Regions from separate parts of the Brachybacterium vulturis genome, predicted to be linked through region 2. Evidence: riboswitches for the same ligand, from Rfam matches in the RefSeq annotation. Region 2 holds a riboswitch; the other holds the start of a gene.
What was found. Region 2 has a riboswitch for thiamine pyrophosphate ahead of CFK38_RS07120 (ECF transporter S component). Riboswitches for the same ligand answer to the same signal wherever they lie in the genome.
Positions count from the first base shown of each region.

Region 1: linked by a shared signal. The riboswitch ahead of CFK38_RS04950 (bifunctional hydroxymethylpyrimidine kinase/phosphomethylpyrimidine kinase) and the one ahead of CFK38_RS07120 (ECF transporter S component) in region 2 are both predicted to bind thiamine pyrophosphate.

Region 1 is NZ_CP023563.1:1,115,128-1,122,033, forward strand. It holds gene thiM (hydroxyethylthiazole kinase) at 1-136, opposite strand, end outside; gene CFK38_RS04945 (MFS transporter) at 133-1,488, opposite strand; gene CFK38_RS04950 (bifunctional hydroxymethylpyrimidine kinase/phosphomethylpyrimidine kinase) at 1,485-3,167, opposite strand; TPP riboswitch at 3,158-3,250, opposite strand; gene CFK38_RS04955 (exonuclease SbcCD subunit D) at 3,341-4,504, shown strand; gene CFK38_RS04960 (AAA family ATPase) at 4,501-6,906, shown strand, end outside.
Region 2 is NZ_CP023563.1:1,580,453-1,587,358, forward strand. It holds gene purQ (phosphoribosylformylglycinamidine synthase subunit PurQ) at 1-326, opposite strand, end outside; gene purS (phosphoribosylformylglycinamidine synthase subunit PurS) at 326-598, opposite strand; gene CFK38_RS07100 (response regulator) at 786-1,427, opposite strand; gene CFK38_RS17565 (sensor histidine kinase) at 1,417-2,724, opposite strand; gene CFK38_RS07110 (MBL fold metallo-hydrolase) at 3,040-3,765, shown strand; gene CFK38_RS07115 (protein-L-isoaspartate O-methyltransferase family protein) at 3,801-4,403, shown strand; TPP riboswitch at 4,472-4,580, shown strand; gene CFK38_RS07120 (ECF transporter S component) at 4,619-5,323, shown strand; gene CFK38_RS07125 (ATP-binding cassette domain-containing protein) at 5,313-6,906, shown strand, end outside.

The DNA.
Region 1 (6,906 bases), 470 kb from region 2:
GCGACATCGAGACGGTCGCGGTGAGGCAGTGCACCAGCGGCGCCCGCTCGCGCACCGCGGCCAGGACCGGAGCGACCGGGCCCAGATCCGGGTCCGTGCGCGGGGGCGGGGATATGGGGCCGGGCTGGGCGGTCATCGCAGGCTCCCGGCGGCCACCGTGTCGAGGTCCGCGCCCAGCTCACGCGGTCGCAGATGCGGTCCCCGCGCGGCGCCGACCACCAGCAGCAGACCGCCGAGGACGATCAGGACCAGGACGGTGCCGTGACGGCCCAGCACCGGCTCCAGGGCGGGCACATAGAAGGGGTAGAGCGCCGGCAGCACCAGGGACAGGCTGTATCCGGCGCCGTACCCGGTGGAGCGGATCGAGGTGGGGAAGCGCTCGGAGAGGTAGGCGGCGATCGGCCCGTAGGCGGCGACGGTGGCGACCTGCAGCAGCGCGGCGCAGGCGGCGGCCATCGCCAGAGTGGGGGAGGTGACCGCGAGCCACCACAGCAGCGGTCCCGCCACCGTCGCGGCCGCACCCCAGACCATCAGCAGCCGGCGCCGCCCCACCAGGGTGGACAGGTGCACGGCCGCCGCCATCGCGACCGCCTGCGCCACCGAGGCCAGCCCCATGACGATCGGCACCGCGATCGGCTCCAGCGGCGCATCGGTGCCCAGACGCTCGGTGAGCAGCAGCACGGTGGTGTAGGTCAGCAGCCACAGCCCCGTCATCATCGCGAACACCTGCCAGAACGCGCGCGACCAGGAACCGGCCAGCAGGGTGCGCAGGGTCGGGGCCGACGCGGCGCCCGCGCCGTCGCGGAGCGTCCGCTCCTGCTGCTGCGTGAACAGCGGGGCGTCGCTCACCCGCCGGCGGTAGTAGAGGAGCATGCCCACCGAGAGCAGGGCTCCGGCCGCGAACAGCACCCGCCACCCCCAGGCCGCGTACTGCTGCGGCCCCAGCAGCGTCAGCAGCACCGCGACGGCGAAGGCCACCGCCGCCTGCGCCCAGGGGGCCATCGACAGGATCAGCCCGCTCATCAGCCCGCGCCGACGCGGCGCCGACCATTCCATCGCCAGCGGGATCGCGGCCGAGTACTCACCGGCCACGAAGATGCCGCAGAGGAACCGCAGCAGCAGGATCAGCGCCACCGTCCCGACGCCCAGCAGCTGATGGGTGGGGACCAGCGCGATGGCGAGCGCGCACGCGGCCGTGCCGCCGATGGCGATCCGCGTGGTGCGGGTGCGGCCCAGGCGATCCGCGATCCTGCCGAACACGACCCCGCCGACCGGACGACCCATGAGCATCGCGATGATGATCAGCGCCCCGGTGGAGGCGGTCGCACCGGGCCCGGCCAGCACCAGCATCGCGGGGGCGAGCGCCGTCACGGGCAGGAACACATGGATGTTGTCGATGAAGTTGCCGACCACCCCGGCCCGCAGGGCGGATCGTCCCGTCGGGGGCAGCTGACGGGGTCCGGCGAGCGTCGAGGCGGCGGCGGTCATCGGACCGCCCCGCTGAGAGCGGCCTCCGCAGGGGCATCGTGCGGCGCGAGCCGACGGGCCTGCTCGAAGAACTCCAGCTCGTGGCGGCATGCCAGGAGGAACGCCCGCGCCGCCGCAGCCCGCCGGACGGGGCTGGCCGCGGCGAGCTCCCGCTCGACCTCGCCCAGCGCCCCCTGCACGCCCTCGACGAACCCGGGATCGCGATAGGTCTCCAGCCAGGCGGCGTAGGGATGGCCCGGCGCGATCTCGGCCAGCTCACCACCCACCTGCGCGTAGAGCCAGAAGCACGGCAGCACCGCGGCGGCCACCACCGGGGTGGGGGAGCCGAGCGCATGGCGGAGCAGGAAGTCGGTGTACGCGCTGGTCACCGGGCTGAGGGCGGTGTCGTCCTCGGCGGGCTCCGCGGACAGCCACGAACGATGCAGCTCCGCCTCGACCGTCAAGCAGCTCCGTGAGGACTCCGCCCAGAACGTGCGACCGGAGGCGGTGGTGGACGCCTCCGCGAGGGCGGCCAGGGCGCGGGAGTAGCGAGCGAGGTAGAGCGCATCCTGGGCGAGGTAGACGTCGAACGCCGGGCCGGGCAGGCTGCCGTCCACCAGTGCACGGACGAACCCGGAGTCCGCCACCTGCGCAGCCAGGGAGGACCCGGCGGCCCAGAGCGCGGCGGTCCACGGGCCGGCAGGGGCGACGACCGGGAGCACCGGGGCGATACCGGTCTCCGTGCCGGCATCCCCTGAGCAGGCGTCGATCAGGTCCTCGGGTGCCTCGAGCCGGGCGGGGACCTCGCCCACCCGCAGCCAGGGCGCAGCGGAACCGGCCGCCGCCAGCCGTCGACCCTGGTGGGCGTGGTCCACGGGACCGTGCCCCGTCCCGACCTGCAGGGCAGCCCCGTGCACGATCGCCTCGTGCAGCCACTGGGTCGCCCAGGCCAGGGCCGCGGCGGGGCGGTGGCCCGCACCCAGGCGGGTGGCGAGCGCGGAGGCGAGGGAGCAGCCGGTGCCGTGCGTGGAGGTGGTCTCCACCCGGGCCGAGCTCGCCCGGTGCTGCGAGCCGTCCGGCTCCACCCAGGTGTTGGTCACCTCGCGGTCCTCGAGATGGCCCGTCTTGACGAGGACGGCGACTCCGGTCTCCGCCGCCCAGCGGCCGGCCTGCGCGAGCGCCTCGTCCTCGGTCCGGGCGCGCGGCGCACCGGTGAGCACCGCGAGCTCGTCGATGTTCGGGGTGACCACGCTCGCACGGCGGCAGAACCGGAGCATCGCCCGCTCGGCCGCGGGCTCCAGGAGGCGATGGCCGCTGGTGGCGACCATCACCGGATCCACCACGAGCACCCGCGGCGGATGCGCGTCGATCCAGGCCGCCACCGCCTCGATGACCTCGACGGTGCCGAGCATGCCGGTCTTGACGGCCTCGAGCGTGACGTCGTCGCTGACCGCGGTCAGCTGGGCGGCGAGGAACTCGGCGGGCGGCACATGGATGTCGCACACGCCGTGGGTGTTCTGCGCGACCACCGCGGTGACCACGGCCATGCCGTAGCCGCCCGCGGCGGTGATCGACTTGAGATCCGCGGCGGTGCCGGCGCCGCCGGTGGGGTCCGTCCCCGCGATCGAGACCACGCGCGGCACCGTCGGCCGTGCGGGGAGGAGGGCGGACGGGGACTGGGTGCAAGGATCCGGACTCATGCGGACATCCCTTCGCTAGTACGAACTAGATCAGGTTCCACGGGTGTCATCTCAGCGCGTCATGCGCACCCCGTGTCCGCCGACCACCCTAGAGCACGAGCTCGCGGCGGGCACCCGCCGTCCGCCGCGGCGAGACGTCACCGGCTGTCGGCCCCCGCTCGTAGGCTCAGGGCATGAAGATCCTGCACACCTCGGACTGGCACCTGGGCCGCACCCTGCACAAGGTCGATCTGCACGCCCACCAGGCCGCCTTCCTCGACTGGCTGGTCGACCTGGTCCGGGGCGAGCGGGTGGACGTGGTCGTCATCCCCGGGGACGTCTATGACCGCGCCGTGCCCGCCGTGTCCAGCGTGACTCTGCTGGACAGCGCCCTGGCGCGCCTGGCCGACACCGGCGCCACCGTGGTGCTGACCTCCGGGAACCATGACTCCCCGGAGCGGCTCGGCTTCGGTCGCTCGCTGATGCGCCCCGGCATCCACCTGCTCACCGACGTGCCCGGCATCGAGCATCCCGTCTCCGTGGCCGACGAGCACGGCGAGGTGCTCTTCTTCGGCCTGCCCTACCTCGAACCCGACCGGGCCCGCACCGAGCTGGTGGGGGAGGGGGAGGCGCCGCTGGCCCGCAGCCACGAGGCCGTCACCCGTGCCGCGCTGGACCGCGTGCACGAGCGCGCCGCCGCGCATCCGGGAGCGCGCACCGTCGTCCTTGCCCACACCTTCGTCACCGGCGGCGATGCCAGCGACTCCGAGCGGGACCTCTCCGTCGGCGGCGTCGACTCGGTGCCCGCCGGTGTGCTGGGAGGCCTCGACTACCTGGCGCTGGGCCATCTGCACGGCTGCCAGGACCTCACCCGCCTCGTCGGCGCCCCCGCCTGGTATTCCGGCTCGCCGCTGGCGTTCTCCTTCTCCGAGAAGAACCATCGCAAGTCCGTGCTGCTGGTGGAGCTCGGCGCCCCCGGGACCGCAGCGGAGATCAGGCGGATCCGGACCCCCGTCCCGCGTCCGCTCACCGAGCTGCGCGGCAGCCTCGAGGAGATCCTCGCCCGGGCCGACGAGCACGGCGGCGACTGGGTCAAGGCCGTCGTCACCGACCCGGCCCGCCCCGCCCACCTGCAGGAGCAGCTGCGCGAGGCCTACCCCCACCTGCTGCTGACCGAGTACGCGCCCGAGGGCCGGGAGGCGAGAGCGGGCACCCCGGTGGTGCGGCGGGAGCAGAACCCGCTGGACGTGATGGACGACTTCCTCGCCCACGTCACCGGCGCGGCCCCCACCTCCGCCGAGCACGAGGTCCTGGACCGCGCCTATACCGCGGTGCGCCGCCAGCAGGAGGCCTCATGAAGCTCCACCACCTGCGCCTGACCGGGATCGGCCCCTTCGCGGGCACCGTGCAGATCGACCTCGCCGCCCTCGGCGCGAGCGGCATGTTCCTGCTCGAGGGGCCCACCGGCTCCGGCAAGTCCACGATCCTCGACGCCATCGTCTTCGCCCTGTACGGGCAGGTCGCCGGCAGCGTCAGCAGCGGCGACCGGATCCGTTCGCAGTTCGCCCCGCCCACCGAGGCGAGCGTGGTGGACCTGGTGTTCGAGACCGCCTCCGGGATCTTCCGGGTGCGCCGCCAGCCCGAGTTCCACCGCCCCAAGCTGCGCGGCACCGGCACCACCAAGGAACAGGCCAGGGCCGTGCTCTGGCGGATCGGCTCCCCGCAGCTGATCGAGGACGTCATCGCCGACACCGCGGGCGGGGGCAGCGGCACCGAGGCGATCGCGAGCCGCCTCGACGAGGTGGGCCGCGAGATCCAGCGCGCCGTGGGGCTCACCCGTGAGCAGTTCACCCAGACCGTCCTGCTGCCCCAGAACGAGTTCGCCCGCTTCCTGCGCGCCGGCACCGGGGAGCGCCAGGCGGTGCTGCAGCGCGTCTTCGGCACCGAGACCTACGCTCGCGTGGAGAAGCAGCTCGAGGAGATGCGCAAGCAGGCCAAGCGCGAGGTCGACGCCGCCCAGCAGACCCTCGGCACTGCGCTGGCCCGCTTCACCGAGGCCGCAGCCCTGCAGGAGGAGCCGGTCGGCGTGCTCGAGGAGCATGCCGCGGCGCTGCGCCTGGAGCCGCTGGCAGCGCTCGCCGCGGAGCACCTCGCGGCGGTGACCGCCCGGGCCGACGAGGCTCGGGACGCGGCGGAGCAGGCCGGGACCGCCGAGCAGGCCGCCCGCACCGCGGCCGAGACCGCCACCACCGCCCGGAAGCGCATCGATCGCCGCCGGGAGCTCGACGCGCTCGCCCACCGGCTCTCGACGGAGAAGCCCGCGCTCGAGACGGCTCGCACCGCCCTGCAACGGGATGAGTCCGCCCGCCCCGTCCTCGAGGTGCTGCGCCGTCGTGATGCCGCCTCCGCGCAGGCCGCCTCCGCGGTCGAGGCGCTCGCGCAGCTCGCGAGTGGCACGCGGCCGCAGCAGAGTGCGGTCGTGGACCTGCTGGACGGGGAGGATGCTGCGGCGCGCCTGGTGGCCGCAGCCGAGGACGCCACCGCCGCAGCCGGCGCGCTCCAGGACTTCGTCGACCTCGAGGCCGCGCTGCCCGCGCGCGAGCAGAAGCTCGCTGAGCGGCGGGAGCAGCTCACCGCGGCGACGACAGCCCTGGCCGCGCTCACCGAGCAGCTCGAGGCACGACCGGCCCGACGCACCACGCAGGTCACCGCCCGCGATGCCGCCCGCAAGGACGCCGCCGCCCTGGCGGACGCCCGCCTCGCCCTGCACACCGCCGAGGAGCGACACCAGGCCACCACTGCTGCCGCGGCCCAGCAGCAGCAGGTCGAGACCGCCCGGAAGGAGGCTGCAGCCACCCTGCGCACCGCCCAGGAGCGGGCGACGACGGAGAATGAGCTGCGCCGCCGCCGCTTCGCCGGGATCGCCGCCGAGCTCGCCGTCGACCTCGAGGTCGGCGATGCCTGCCCCGTCTGCGGCGCGCTCGAGCACCCCCATCCGGCGGGCGCCGCCGAGGATGCCGTCGGCCCTGAGCAGGTCGAGGCCGCGGAGGAGCAGCGCCGGGCCGCCGAGGCCGCGCACTCCCGCGCCGAGCAGAAGCGCGCCCTGGCGGGCCAGGAGCTCGCCCGGCTCCGCACCGCCGCCGGAGACCTCACCCCCGAGACCGCGACCACCGCTGTCCAGGCCGCGAAGGCTGAGGTCCAGACCGCCCGCGCGGCCGAGCAGAAGGCCGCGGAGCTCGAGAGGGCGCTCACCGCCTTCGACGAGGAGACCGAGCGCCTGACCCGGGGCAAGGAGACCGATGCCCTCGGCGTCGAACGCGAGCGCACCGAGATCGCCGCGGCGTCCGATGCCCTCCAGGCCGACCGCAGCAAGGTCGCCGAGGCCCGCGGCGAGGACGACTCCATCGCCGCCCGCCGCCGCGGCCACCTCGACCGCGCCCGGGCCGCGACGGCCCTGCGGGAGGCGCTGCGTGCCCGGGTCGAGGCCGAGCAGCGTGCCGCCGAGCTCGCCGAGGAGGCGGAGACGTCCCGTGCCGCCAGCGGGCTCGCCACCGCCGAAGCGGTCCATGCCGCAGTGCTCGCCGTCGAGGAGCGGCAGCGACTGCAGAAGCTCGTGCAGGCCCGCGCCGTCGACGAGTCCCGGCTCTCCGACGGCCTGGCCGAGGAGGGCATCGCGGAGGCCGAGGCGAGCGAGGAGGCTCGGGAGCAGGCGCAGGCCTTGGTGGTCGCGACCGGGGAGAAGCTCACCGCCGCCCATGCC
Region 2 (6,906 bases):
AACGCACGATGGGCGTTCTTGATCATCGCGCCGGGCAGCAGGTGCGTCTCGCACAGGATCTGGAAGCCGTTGCAGATGCCGAGCACCGGCATCCCGCCCGTGGCGGCGTCGACCACCTTCTCCATCACCGGGGCGACACTGCTGATGGCGCCGGCGCGCAGGTAGTCGCCGTAGGAGAAGCCGCCGGGCAGCACCACGGCCTCGACGCCCTGCAGGTCGTCCTCGCCGTGCCACAGCGCGACCGGTTCTCCGCCGGCGATCCGCACGGCGCGCAGCGCGTCCCGGTCATCCAGCGTGCCCGGGAAGGTCACCACACCGATGCGCATCAGGCCCGTGCCTTCCCGTCGGCCGCGTCCTCGACGTCGATCGAGACGACGTCCTCGATGACGGGGTTGGACAGCAGGGTCTCCGCGGCCTCGCGCAGGGAGGCGAGCACCTGCTCGGTGACCTCGCCCTCGACCTCGAGCTCGAACCGCTTGCCCTGGCGCACCGAGGCGATGCCCTCGAAGCCCAGGCGGGGGAGCGCGGCGGCGACCGCCTTGCCCTGCGGGTCGAGGATCTCCGGCTTGGGCATGACGTGGACCACGACACGTGGCATGGGTGCTCTCCTGAGGGACGACGGCCGCGGGATGCGGTCCTGGCGGGTGAGGGCTGCGGGGCGGGCACGGCCGGCGCGCGGGGCGGCCGACGGGACGGGCCCGGCCCCCACATGGTACCGAGCCGGAGCCGAGCGGCGGCGGGCTGCCCATGGTGGGCTCCGCCTCCTGGCCGGGCGTGGTGGATGGTCAGAGCAGCCCGCGCTCGAGGGCCAGCGTCACCGCGCGGGTGCGGTCGGCGACGCCGAGCTTCTCGAACACCCGCAGCAGATGGGATTTCACGGTCGACTCGGCGATCGCGAGCTGCCGACCGATCTGTGCGTTCGAGCGGCCCGTGGCGACCAGGCGCAGCACCTCCAGCTCGCGGGCGGTGAGCGCCTCGGGCCGCGGAGCGCGCAGCGAGGACGCGATCGCGGCGGAGGCGACCGGGGCGAGGGTGGTGCACCCGGTGGAGGCGCTGGCCACCGCCTCGAGCAGCTGCGGTGCCGGGGTGTCCTTGAGCAGGTAGCCGGTCGCGCCCGCCTCGATCGCCCGCAGGATCAGCGCATCGGTGTCATAGGTGGTCAGCACCAGCACCGGGACCGGTTCCCGGGCGCTGCTGAGCCGACGGGTGGCCTCGACCCCGTCGGTCCCGGGCATCCGCAGATCCATCAGCACCACATCGGCTCGCCGCCCCTCGCGCAGCAGGTGCTCGACCGCCTCGACCGCCTCGTCACCGGTGCCGGCCTCCGCCACCACCTGGTGACCGGCGGTCTCCAGCACGGCCCGCACCCCGGAGCGGAACAGCGGATGGTCATCGGCCAGGACGACGCGCAGGGGGTCACCGGGCACGGGGCACCTCCGGGTGGCCGGGGACCGACGGCATCGCGGCGGCGCCGTCGCCCTGGTGGCCGGTCCCGCCACTCGGGCCGTCCTCCGGGGCGACCGGCAGCGAGGCCCGCAGCGTGGTCCCCCCGCCGCGGGAGGAGCGGAGGTGCAGAGCGCCGCCCTCCGCCTCGAGCCGGGACCGCATCCCCACCAGCCCGTACCCGGCGGTGGGCAGACCGGTATCGACACCGATGCCGTCGTCGGCGACCTCGAGCAGCGCCACGGCGTCCTCCCGGGTGAGGTGGATGCGCACGGTCGCGGCCTCGGCATGCCGCTCGATGTTGCGCAGGGCCTCCTGGAGGGTCCGCAGCAGCACCACCTCGGCACGGGTGGCGACCGGGGACCAGCCCGACGCGTCCACGCGGGTGCGCACGCCGGTGCGCTCCTCGAGGTCCGCGGCCAGCCGGTCCAGACCGGCCGCGAGATCCAGCGGCGGCTGGGTGCGGGCGATCAGCGCACGGGCCTGGGCCAGACCCTCGCGCGAGACCTCCTCGATCTGGGCCAGCAGCGCCGAGGGGACGGCGTCGGCGCGGCCTGCGGCGTCGGTCTGTCGGGCGGCCTGGGAGAGCATCGTGATCGAGGTGAAGGACTGGGCGAGGGTGTCGTGGATCTCGGCGGCGAAGCGGCTCGCCTCCTCGTCCGCCCCGCGCCGGTGCTCGAGAGCGAGCAGCTCGGTGCGGGTGTCCTCGAGGCGGGCCACGGTGGCGGCCAGCTGCTCGGCCAGCTCCCGGCGCTCGTGGGAGAGCAGCTCGGTCTGCCAGATCCAGGAGGCCATGAGGATGGAGAACAGGGCGCTGCCGAGGCCGACGGCGAGCACCACCGCCACGCCGGCCGGGCCGCGGTCCAGCCCGTCGGGCAGCAGCACCAGGGTCATCCCGGTCGCCAGCAGCAGGGTCGCCACCAGTCCCGTGCGATAGCTGGACAGCAGCACCCACATCAGCATGAAGGCCGCGAACAGGTGTATCCCCTGGTGCGAGAACGCCAGCAGGGCCAGGGCGATCGCGCCGAGCAGGATGCCGCTCACCGCGCCCGCGCCGAGCAGGCCGCGCAGCACCACCGCCCAGTGAGCGGCGGCGTAGACCACGAGCCAGAGCAGCACCAGCAGCGTCGGGACCGGGCCGGGCCCGGCCACCAGCCCCAGCAGCGTGGTCCCGGCGACCACCAGGTGCAGGGGCCAGTTCGTGGCCCAGCTCCGCGGGGAGACGTCGGGAACGTCGAGATTGCCGCCGGCGATGAAGGTGCGCGTCTCAGCCGGTCTCATGAGGGCTCCACGCCCCCCACAGTAGTGCCGCCGGAGCCTGGATCGGCAGGTCGGTGGCAGAGGGGCGGCGGCAGTGCGGTGCGGGTGCTGGTCATCCCCCGAGTCTGGTGATGGTGCGCCGGGACCGACACCGTCGAGCGGCCCTCCCGCCCTCCACCGATCGGTGGAGGGCGCGGGGCCCGGGGACGGCGGCACCGGGCCGTGACCCGCCGTCCGCCGGCTGCGGATCGCGCCTCCGGACCGCTCGGCCCTGGCACGGAGCCGTCCGCGGCGATATGTTCGAGGCACACCTGACCTCGCCCCCGGGAGGACCCGATGAAGATCCGCCACCTCGTCCACTCCTGCCTGCTCGTGGAGATCGCCGGGCGGCGCCTGCTGGTGGATCCCGGAGGCTTCAGCGCGGATGCCGTGCGCGGCCTGGACGCTGAGCTGCTGTCGGGCCTGGACGCGGTGCTGATCACGCACCAGCATCCCGACCACCTCGACCGGGCGCTGCTCGAGGAGGTGCTGGACCGGGCCGAGGGCGCCGAGGTGATCGCCGAGCCGGAGACGGCTGCGCTGCTCGCCGAGCCCGCAAGCGATGCCGCCGCGGTCCCCGCGCGGCGCCTGCTGGCCCTCGCCGCCGGTGACGTGCACGAGCTGCCCGCGGCCCCGGGGGAGCAGGCGGTGCGCCTCGAGGCCGTCGGCGGCCGGCACGCGATCATCCATCCGGACATCCCCCGGGTGGGGAACTCGGGCCTGGTGCTCTCCGCCGGGGACGGTCCCCGTCTCGGCATCACCGGTGATTCGCTCGAACCGGTCCCGCAGTTCCGCGGCATCGAGGTGCTCGCCTTCGCGGTGGTCGCTCCCTGGTCGAAGATCGGCGAGACCATCGACTTCCTGCGGGCCGTCGGCCCGGTGCTCGCACTGCCGGTGCACGAGGCGATCGCCTCCGACGTCGGCCGCCCGATCTTCCTGCGCCAGTCCACGTCCCTCGCCCCGGAGGGCACCGAGGTGCGCGACTGGCCGGCCGACGGGGTCATCGAGGTCGGCGCCGACTGAGCACGCCGGGCAGAGGACATCAGGAGGGGAGCGAGATGCAGGAGCTGTGGGGCAGGGCGAGGCCCGCCGACCGGGTCGCCCGGGCGATGCGGGCGGTGCCGCGGGCCCGTTTCCTCCCGGCCTCGCTCCGTCATCGGGCGGGGGAGGACGCCCCGCTGCCGATCGGCGAGGGGCAGACCAATTCGCAGCCCACCACCGTGGAGAACATGCTCCGCCTGCTCGATGTGCGCGAGGGGCACCGGGTGCTCGACCTGGGAGCCGGCTCCGGCTGGACCACCGCCCTGCTCGCCCATCTCGTCGGCCCCACCGGGACCGTGCTCGGGCTCGAACGCCAGGAGAGCCTGCTGGGCCCGGCCCGCGCCGCGCTCGCCGAGACCGTGCCCGAGGGCCGGGCGCGGATCCGCACCGCCCGGCGCGGCGTGCTCGGCGCCCCCGAGGACGCTCCCTTCGATCGCATCCTCGTCTCCGCCGGAGCCGAGCAGCTGCCGCCGGCGCTGCCCGCGCAGCTGGGCGAGGGCGGGATCCTGGTCATCCCCGTCGCGCAGCAGCTGCGACGGATCGCCCGCCGCGGGGACGCACTGGAGGAGACCGTCCACGGGGCCTACCTCTTCGTGCCCCTCATCGAGGACCGGCCGTGAGCCGAGCCGGGCACGGGAGGGTCCGCCGCCTGGACGCCGTGCACGGGAGGGGACGCTCCGGTTAGGGTGGCCCCGTGCACGGGAGTCCGGTAGGCCGGGCTGAGAGGGAGTTCTCGAACTCCGACCGTAGAACCTGATCCGGATCATGCCGGCGCAGGGAGCTCCGCCGAGCGAATGTCGCTGCGCGCCCGTGCCCGTCTGGAAAGGCACGGACCGTGATCCCAGCTTCTCGTGATGCCTCCGCACCCACCGCTGCTCCTGCCGTCGATCCCGGCGGCCCGCCGCCCGCTGCGAGCCCGGACCCCGATCCCACGGCCGCCCGCTCCCGACTCGGTCTGCGCGAGATCGTGCTGGTCGTCGTGCTCGGCGTGCTGTTCGGATTCCTGTACTGGGTGTTCGTGCAGGCCTGGAGCTGGCTGGCGATCGCGATGGGCCCCGCCGGCGACGTCGCCCAGCACCTGATCTTCGGCTCCTGGCTGCTGGTGGCGCCGATCGCGATCGCCATCGTCCGCCGACCCGGCGTGGGCATCCTCGCCGAGATGCTCGCCGGGACCATCGAAGTGGTGTTCCTGGGCAGCCCCGTCGGGCCGCTGCTGGTGCTCTCGGCCGCGCTGCAGGGGCTCGGCAGCGAGCTGCCCTTCGCCCTGACCCGCTACCGCCGCTTCGGCTGGGGCGTGTTCGCCGCCTCGGGCGCGCTCGGCGCGGGCCTGGTGTTCTTCTGGTCCGCGTACCGGCTGGGCTGGTACGGGCAGGACCTGCTCACGCTGCGGCTGGGCATGCAGGTGCTCTCCGGGATCGTCCTCGGCGGGCTGCTGGCCCGCGTGATCGTCCGTGCGCTGGAGCGCACCGGGGTGCTGGCGAACTTCGCGATCGGTGCGTCGGCGCAGGCCGACGGGATCCCGCAGCGCCGTGTCCGCTGAGCGGGGAACGGTCCGGGACGCGTCGCGCCCGGTCGAGGCCGCCGCGTCCGCCGCGTCCGCCGCGCCCGCCGAGCTCGTCGTCGAGGCGAGGGACCTCGAGGTGGTGCTGCCCTCGGGCGCCGGCGTCGGCCCTTGGACCGGGACCCTGCGGGCCGGGGAGCAGGTGCTGCTGCTGGGACCCAGCGGCTGCGGCAAGTCCACGCTGCTGCGTGCGCTCGCCGGTGCGATCCCCGCCCACCAGCGGGGCCGGGTCACCGGGACGCTGCGGGTGGGCGACATCGATCCGATCGCCGGCGGCGTCCTCGCCACCTCCGCGGCCGTCGGATTCCTCGGGCAGGATCCGGCCGACGGGGTCTGCCTGCCGCAGGTGGCCGACGACGTCGCGCTCCCGCTCGAGAGCCGCTGCCTCCCGCCTGCGCAGATCGGACAGCGCGTGCACCATGCTCTGGCCGAGGCCGGGATCGACGAGCTGAGCGAGCGCAGCGCCGCGACGCTGTCCGGCGGGCAGCTGCAACGGGCAGGGCTCGCCGCGGCCGTGGTGGGCCGGCCCCGCCTGCTGCTGCTGGACGAACCGACCGCGATGCTCGACGCCGACGGGGTGGCCGCGGTGCGCGAGGCCGTCACGGCCGCCGCCGGCGGCGAGGTCGCGGTGCTGCTGGTCGAGCACCGGCTCGACGACTGGGCGGGGGAGCGCGGGGTGGCGGGGCTGCCGCCGCGCACCATCGCGTTGGACGCCTCCGGACGGGTGCTCGCCGACGGGCCGACCGGGGACGTCCTCGCCCGTCACGGCGCCACCCTGCGTGAGGCCGGATGCTGGCTGCCGCGCGAGCTCGAGCAGCAGCTGGAGGGCGCGGCGGAGCCGGGTCCGGAGCGGGGGACGAGCCCCGCCCCGGGCCCGGCCCCGGGACCCGCGACGGAGCCGCTGCTGACCGTGCGGGGCGCGGATCTCGGCCCTCGGAGCCGTCCTGTCCTGACCGGGGTCGACCTCACCGTGCGCTCCGGGCAGCTGCTCGCCGTCGTCGGCCGCAACGGTGCCGGCAAGTCGACCCTGCTGGGGGCGCTGTCCCGGCTGGACCCGCCGCGTCGCGGTGAGGTGGAGGGGGCCGCGGCGGGCCTCGTGTTCCAGCGGCCCGAAGCCCAGTTCGTGGCCGACACCGTGGGTGGGGAGCTCGCGGCCTCCGGGGCGGAGACCGCACAGGTCGCGGCGATGCTCACCCGGCTCGGGCTCGACGAGCAGCGGGAGGCGAGCCCCTTCGCGCTCTCCGGCGGTCAGCAGCGTCGTCTCTCCCTCGGTGCGATGCTGCTCGCCGAGCGGCCGGTGCTGCTGGCGGACGAGCCCGGCTACGGCCTGGATCGGGCCGCCGCGGGCACCGTCCTCCAGCAGCTGCGGGAGGCGGCCGATGCCGGGCAGGGGGTGGTCATCGCCACCCATGACCTGCGCACCGTGGAAGCGGCCGATGCGGTGGCCGTGATCGCCGATGGCCGGCTGCACGGGCCGATGCCGCCCGCGGCCCTGCTGCAGGACGAGGCGCTGCTGCAGCGCGCCGGGCTCGTCGCGGGAGGGCCGGCTGCGGACGAGCCGC